DNA from 2 places in the Curtobacterium sp. MCLR17_036 genome. Region 1 is predicted to be linked to the other one. Evidence: predicted binding sites of a transcription regulator. Region 1 holds the regulator's gene; the other holds the start of a gene.
What was found. The regulator HrcA, encoded in region 1, represses chaperone genes, less so after heat shock. The targets are predictions, from matches to a motif close to TTNGCACTCGNNNNNNNCGAGTGCNAA.
Positions count from the first base shown of each region.

Region 1 (3,738 bases):
GCGAGCTGCGGCGCCGACGCCTTGTGCGACTTCGCGAGCTGCTCGACGAGCTGCCGTTCCTTGTGCGACAGCTTGGTCGGGGTCACGACCTGCACGCCGACCCGGAGGTCGCCGCGGCCGCTGCCCCGGAGCTTCGTGATGCCGCGGTCCTTGATGACCAGGACGTCGGCGCTCTGCACACCCGGTCGGATCTCGAGCTCGACCGGACCGTCCAGGCCGTCGATGGTCGTCGTCGTGCCGAGCACGGCGTCGGTCATCGCGACCTCGAGCGTGGCGAGCAGGTCGTCGCCGTCGCGGCTGAAGACGTCGTCGTGCCGGACGCGGACCTCGAGGTAGAGGTCACCGGCGGGACCGCCGGCCGGGCCGACCTCGCCCTGGCCCGGCATCTGCAGGCGCAGACCGGAGTCGACGCCGGCGGGGATGTCCACCGGGACCGTGCGGCGGGCGCGGACGCGACCCTGTCCCTGGCACGTCGGGCAGGGGCTCGGGATGACCGTGCCGTAGCCGCGGCAGGTGCCGCAGGGCGCGCTCGTGACGACGTTGCCGAGGAGCGAGCGGACCTGGCGCTGGATGTGCCCGGAGCCGCCGCAGATGTCGCACGTGCGGGGGCTGGTGCCCGGCGCGCAGCAGGACCCGTGGCAGGTCTCGCACAGCACGGCCGTGTCGACCTCGACGTCCTTGTGGGTGCCGAAGACGACCTCGTCGAGGTCGACGTCGAGGCGGAGCAGGGCGTCCTGCCCGCGCTCGGCCCGGCTGCGGGGTCCGCCGCCGCGGCCGCCGCCCCCACCGCCGCCGCCGAAGAAGGCGTCGAAGATGTCACTGAACCCGCCGGCGCCGCCGCCGAAGGGGCTGTCGCCCTGCGGGCCCGCGTCGTACCGGCGCCGCTGCTCCGGGTCGCTCAGCACGTCGTACGCGTGCGTCACGTCCTTGAAGCGCTCGGCGGCGTCGGGTGACGGGTTCACGTCCGGGTGCAGCTCACGCGCCAGGCGGCGGTAGGCCTTCTTGATGTCGGCATCGGAGGCGTCCTGCTGGACGCCGAGGACGTCGTAGTGGTCTGCCACGTATCCCTCAGTCGGTTTCGTTCGGTCGGTCCGGAGCGGCGGTCGCCGCGGTCCGGGTGGTCGTCGGTCGGCCGGGAGGCCCGGGTCGACCCGCGTGGGTCGGCCCGCCCCGGCGGGTGGGGCGGTCCGTCAATGTTCGCCCAGGAGCTTGGACAGGTACCGAGCGACGGCGCGCACGGCAGCCATGTTCGTGCCGTAGTCCATCCGGGTCGGGCCGAGCACGCCGAGTCGCGCGAGCTCCCCGCCGGCCAGGTAGCCCCCGGCGACGATGCTCGTCGCGTCGAGCCCGTACTCGGCGTTCTCGACGCCGATGCGCGCGGCCACGCCGTCGTCGATCTGCATCTCGCCGAACAGCCGGAGCAGGGTCACCTGTTCCTCGATCGCCTCGAGCACGGGGAAGAGCCCGCCGGAGAAGTCCTGCTCGCTCTTCGCCAGGTTCGCCGCGCCGGCCATCACCAGGCGGTCCTGCCGGTTGGCCGCCACCTGCTCGATGAGGGTCGCGACGACCACCCCGGCGAGGGTCTGGGCGTCCGGACGGATCTGCTGCGGCACAGCGCGGAGCGCCGTCGCGACGTCCTGCAGCAGCAGGCCCACGGTCGCGCCGTTGAGCACCGTGCGGAGTTCGGTGAGTGCCGATTCGTCGAGGGCGACGTCGGTCTCGACGACGCGCTGCTCGACCCGTGCGGTGTCGGTGATGAGCACCACCATCAGGCGGGTGTCACCGAGGCGCACGAGCTCGACGTGCTGCACCCGCGCCCGCACCATCGACGGGTACTGCACGAGTGCGACCTGGTTCGTGAGCTGGCTGAGCAGCCGGACCGTGCGGCCGAGGACCTCGTCGAGGTCGTTCGGGGCCCCGAGGAACGTCTCGATCGCGTGCCGCTGCGCGCTGGTCAGCGGGCGCGCTGCCGCCAGGTGGTCGACGAACACCCGGTACCCCTTGTCCGTCGGCACACGACCCGACGAGGTGTGCGGCGCGACGATGAGCTGTTCGTCCTCGAGCAGGGCCATGTCGTTCCGGATCGTGGCGGCGCTGACGCCGAAGGCGTGCCGCTCGACGATCGTCTTCGACCCCACGGGCTCGCGCGATGCCACGTAGTCGCGCACGATCGCCTTCAGGACCTCGAGGCTGCGTTCACTGACCACGCGCGCGCTCCTTCCGGACTGATCTGGCACTCGGACGTGTCGACTGCTGATCCTACGCCCGACCACCGTCCGGCCGGGACCCCGCGGCGGTCGGTACGCTGCGGGCATGACCTACGGACAGCAGCCCGGCGGCCCCGAGTTCCCTCCCGGCTACCGGCTCCCGGAACCGATGCGCCCCGAGGACCAGCGCCTCTGGGCCACGTTGACCCACGTCGGCGCGATCTTCTCGAACTTCATCGTCCCGCTGGTGGCCTACCTGGTGCTGCGGGACCGCGGCCGGTTCGTGCGGGAGCACACCCGGAACGCCCTGAACTTCCACATCACGATGGGCATCGCGTACCTGGTGTCGAGCATCCTCGTCATCGTGCTCATCGGCCTGGTGCTGCTGCCGATCGTCGCCGTCGTGACGATCGTGTTCAGCATCATCGCCGCGATCGCCGCGAACCAGGGGCAGTTCTACCGCTACCCGCTCGCAATCGAGTTCATCAAGGAGTAGCGGCTCAGTCGAGCAGCTCGCGCACCACGGCGTCCGCGAGCAGGCGACCCTGCAGGGTCAGGTCGATGCGTCCCCGCACCGCGGCCGACCCGTCCACCAGCCCGCGCGCGATGAGGCCGGCGACCCGGCCACGGGCCTCCTGGCGGATCTCGCTCGTCGCGAGCTCCCCACGGACCCGCGCCGCGAGCAGCAGGCGCTCGACGTACCGCGTCTCGGCGTCGATGGTCTCGCGGCCGGCGGCCGGCGACTCCCCCGACAGCACCCGGTTCGCGTACGCGGCCGGGTGCTTGACGTTCCACCAGCGCGTGCCGGCGACGGCCGAGTGTGCGCCGGGTCCGACGCCCCACCAGTCGTGGCCCTTCCAGTACGACAGGTTGTGCCGACTGGCGTGCGCGTCGCCGCGGGACCAGTTCGAGACCTCGTACCAGGAGTAGCCGGCGTCGCCGAGCACCTGGTCGGCCAGTTCGTACATGTCGGCGGCGAGGTCGTCGTCGGGCGCGGGCAGGTCGCCACGGGCCACCATCCGGCCCATCGCGGTGCCGTCCTCGACGATGAGCGAGTACGCCGACACGTGGTCCGGCTCGCAGGCGATCGCGGCGTCGAGCGACGTGCGCCAGTCCTGCAGCGACTCCCCCGGGGTCGAGTAGATGAGGTCCAGTGAGACGTCGAGGCCCTGCTGCTTCGCGAGGTCGACGACGACGGGGACCCGGAGCGGGTCGTGCGTACGGTCGAGGGTCGCGAGCACGTGCGGCACCGCCGACTGCATGCCGTAGCTGATCCGGTTGAAGCCGCCGGCCCGCAGCGTCTCGAGCGACGCGGCGTCGACGGAGTCGGGGTTCGCCTCGGTGGTGACCTCGGCCCCGGGCACGATGCCCCAGGTGTCGTCGATCGCACGGAGGATCATCGCCAGGTCGGACGCCGGCAGCATCGTCGGGGTGCCGCCACCGAAGAACACGGTCGACACCGGGCGACGCGGCACACCGGAGCGGTCGAGCACGGTCGCGGCCCACTCGATCTCGCGCACCGCGTGCCCGG
Region 1 is NZ_CP126269.1:1,584,661-1,588,398, reverse strand. Features, by position in the region: gene dnaJ (molecular chaperone DnaJ) at 1-1,061, opposite strand, end outside; gene hrcA (heat-inducible transcriptional repressor HrcA) at 1,191-2,207, opposite strand; gene DEI99_RS07460 (DUF4870 domain-containing protein) at 2,314-2,703, shown strand; gene hemW (radical SAM family heme chaperone HemW) at 2,708-3,738, opposite strand, start outside.

Region 2 (3,738 bases), 1.6 Mb from region 1:
GCGGCAGCGGGCGAGGACGTGGCATCTCGCAAGCATCGAGCGTGGGCTCGGATCGCGACCGTCTGTCGGATCGGCCTGTGGACGAGGAGCCGAACCGCTCCTCCTGTGAGGGGATCGCTGTCAGCGCCGCGCGGAAGGGGCGAATACCGAGTGGGCACGAATCGCCGCACGAGCCCTGGCGACCGGGGGCCAGGCGTCGGCAGAGTCGAAGTCTGCCGACAATTCGTGACCACTCGACGGAACTGAGCGGAGCGTCGGGCCAGTCGGCCTCCGCCCCGCCCGGCCCGCCGCCCGCAGACGCGGAAGGGCCCCGCACGCGTCAGCGTGCGGGGCCCTTCCGGTGGGACTGCCTAGAAGTCCATGCCACCCGTGGGGTCGCCGGCCGGCATGGCCGGGGTCTTCTCCGGCTTGTCGGCGACGACGGCCTCGGTGGTCAGGAACAGACCGGCGATCGACGCGGCGTTCTGCAGCGCCGAGCGCGTGACCTTGGCCGGGTCGATGATGCCGGCGGCCACGAGGTCGACGTACTCACCGGTCGCGGCGTTGAGGCCCCAGCCCGACTCGAGCTCGCGCACCTTGGCGGCGACGACACCCGGCTCGAGACCGGCGTTCAGCGCGATCTGCTTGAGCGGCGCGTCGATGGCGACGCGGACGATGTTCGCACCGGTCGCCTCGTCACCCTCGAGGTCGAGGGACTCGAGCGCGACGGCACCGGCCTGGATGAGGGCGACGCCACCACCGGCGACGATGCCCTCTTCGACGGCTGCCTTCGCGTTGCGGACGGCGTCCTCGATGCGGTGCTTGCGCTCCTTGAGCTCGACCTCGGTCGCGGCACCCGCCTTGATGACGGCCACGCCACCGGCGAGCTTCGCGAGGCGCTCCTGGAGCTTCTCGCGGTCGTAGTCGGAGTCGGTCGCCTCGATCTCGGAGCGGATCTGACGGACGCGGCCGGCGATCTGCTCCTCGTCACCGGAACCCTCGACGATGGTCGTCTCGTCCTTGGTGATGATGACCTTGCGTGCCTTGCCGAGCAGGTCGAGCGTGGCGTTCTCGAGCTTGAGGCCGACCTCTTCCGAGATGACCTGGCCGCCGGTGAGGATCGCGATGTCCTGCAGCATGGCCTTGCGACGGTCGCCGAAGCCCGGGGCCTTGACGGCGACGGACTTGAAGATGCCGCGGATCTTGTTCACGACGAGCGTGGCCAGGGCCTCGCCGTCGACGTCCTCGGCGATGATCAGGAGCTGCTTGCCCGCCTGGATCACCTTGTCGACGACCGGCAGGAGGTCCTTGATGTTCGAGATCTTCGAGTTGACGATCAGGATGTAGGCGTCCTCGAAGACGGCTTCCTGACGCTCGGGGTCGGTGACGAAGTACTGCGACAGGTAGCCCTTGTCGAAGCGCATGCCCTCGGTGAGCTCGAGCTCGGTGCCGAAGGTGTTCGACTCCTCGACGGTGACGACGCCTTCCTTGCCCACCTTGTCGATGGCCTCGGCGATGAGCGCACCGATGGTCGGGTCGGCAGCCGAGATCGACGCGGTGGCGGCGATCTGGTCCTTGGTCTCGATGTCCTTCGCGTTGGCGAGGAGCTGGTCGGAGACGGCGGCGACGGCCTTCTCGATGCCGCGCTTGAGCGACACGGGGTCGGCACCGGCGGCGACGTTGCGGAGGCCCTCGCGGACGAGCGCCTGGGCGAGGACGGTCGCGGTGGTCGTACCGTCACCGGCGACGTCGTCGGTCTTCTTGGCGACCTCCTTGACGAGTTCCGCGCCGATCTTCTCGTACGGGTCGTCGAGCTCGATCTCCTTGGCGATGGAGACACCGTCGTTCGTGATCGTGGGGGCGCCCCACTTCTTCTCGAGGACGACGTTGCGGCCGCGCGGGCCGAGCGTCACCTTCACGGCGTCGGCCAGCTGGTTCAGGCCGCGCTCGAGGCCACGGCGGGCCTCCTCGTCGAAAGCAATGATCTTAGCCATGTGGTTTTTCGTCCCTCCCGGACGTCGTCTTGGGGGTCGTGCTGGCACTCAGCGTGAGCGAGTGCCAACGCCGATTCTGGCACTCGCGGGGTGCGAGTGCAACACGATCGGCAGGCCTGTGTCGAGTTCCCAGGACACCGTGCGGCAGGAGCGGGTCCCCGGAACGGCGCGGGCCGCCGGCCCGGGCCCGCGAGCGGCCGGTCCCGGCCACGGGCCGCACACGACGAACGCGCCGCCCCCGAGGGGACGACGCGTTCGCGGTGGTGCTGCTGCCGGTGGTTCAGGCCGGTCGGACCGACTCGGCCTGCGGGCCCTTGGACCCGGTGCCGACGTCGAAGACGACCGCCTGGCCCTCCTCGAGGACCTTGTAGCCCGACATGTCGATGGCCGAGTAGTGCACGAACACGTCCTGACCTCCTCCATCGACGGTGATGAAGCCGAAGCCCTTTTCAGCGTTGAACCACTTCACGGTTCCGTTGGCCATGATCTCTTGCTCCCTGGTACTGCAGTGCGGACGACGTGTTCGCCGCCTGATGGGACTCTGACCGACGCGAGCCGATCAGGCAAGAGGTGTGACGTTGTTTCACCTCGTTTCCCGCAGAAATCAACGAGTTCGAAACACGCCCGTCACACAACCGAGCGGAAAGCGCGCCTCAGCCCGCGTAGTCGGCCCCGAGGACGACGCTCACGTCGGCGTTCGGGAAGGCCGACGACTGCTGCACGGCGGTGACCCCGAGCTGCTTCGCGACGCCCTGCGCGACCGCTGCCTGTGCGGCCTGCTGGTAGTAGACGATCGTCGCGGTCGAACCGGTGGTGCCCGCGTCGCCGGTCGAGGCGACCTGCCACCCGGCACCCGTCAGCGCCGTGCTCGCCCGTGCGGCGAGTCCGCTCGTCGTCGTGCCGTTGAGGACGACGACGGTCGTGGTGCCCTGCTGGGCCGGCGTCGCGGCCGCCGCGCCACTCGAGGACGACCCGGAGCCGGACGAACCGGAACCGGAGGACGCCGACGCGGACGGCTTCGACGAGGCGGACGGCTTCGCGGTCGCCGAGGCGCTCGTGCTCGGGGCGTCCGAGCCGGGGAACGAGTAGCTGTCGTTGACGAGCGCGAGCACGAGCACGCCGATCCCCACGAGCACGCCGGTGGCCAGGGCGGCCCAGGCGAACACGACCCAGCCGCGGCCGCGACGCTGGACGCCGCGGTGCGCGCCGACCCGGGGGCCGTCCACGACGTCGTCGAACCGGTCTCGGGGGAATCTGGTGCTCATCGTTCCTCTTCACGTCCTTCTGGAGCGGCTCCTGGTGCGACGAAGCTCCGCGCGGCCCGGGCGCCGGTGCGCGCGTGACGGAGCCGCTGCAGCCGGGTGACGAGCTGCGGGTCGTACGCGAGCGCCGCGGGCGAGTCGATCACACGGTTGAGCACCTGGTAGTAGCGCGCCGCCGACATCTCGAACTCGACCCGGATGTCCGCTTCCTTCGTGCGGTCGTGACGCACCCGCTCGTGCTCGAACGAGAGCACGTGCTTGGCGAGCTCGCTGAGTCCATCAGCGTCGGACCGACCAGCGCTGTGCTGGTCGACCCCGTGCTCGTCGGTGGGACTGGCGGTCACTGCGTTTCCGATCACGAGTCGGCGGGCGGGTCGAGCACATCGTAGGGGTGGAGTGCACCCGCTCCCTGGCACGCCGCTGGACTGTCGCGAACCCCGGTCACAGGTTCGGCGCCCGCAACCACCGCACGCGCGTGCCGAACGGGTCGGACACCGCGACGG
Region 2 is NZ_CP126269.1:3,161,600-3,165,337, forward strand. Features, by position in the region: gene DEI99_RS14830 (putative endonuclease domain-containing protein) at 1-25, opposite strand, end outside; gene groL (chaperonin GroEL) at 351-1,973, opposite strand; gene DEI99_RS14840 (cold-shock protein) at 2,254-2,457, opposite strand; gene DEI99_RS14845 (LytR C-terminal domain-containing protein) at 2,627-3,238, opposite strand; gene DEI99_RS14850 (DUF3263 domain-containing protein) at 3,235-3,579, opposite strand; gene DEI99_RS14855 (DUF2332 family protein) at 3,677-3,738, opposite strand, start outside.
Region 2: a site for HrcA is predicted at 2,015-2,041, ahead of groL (chaperonin GroEL). Genes of this name have one in related genera too.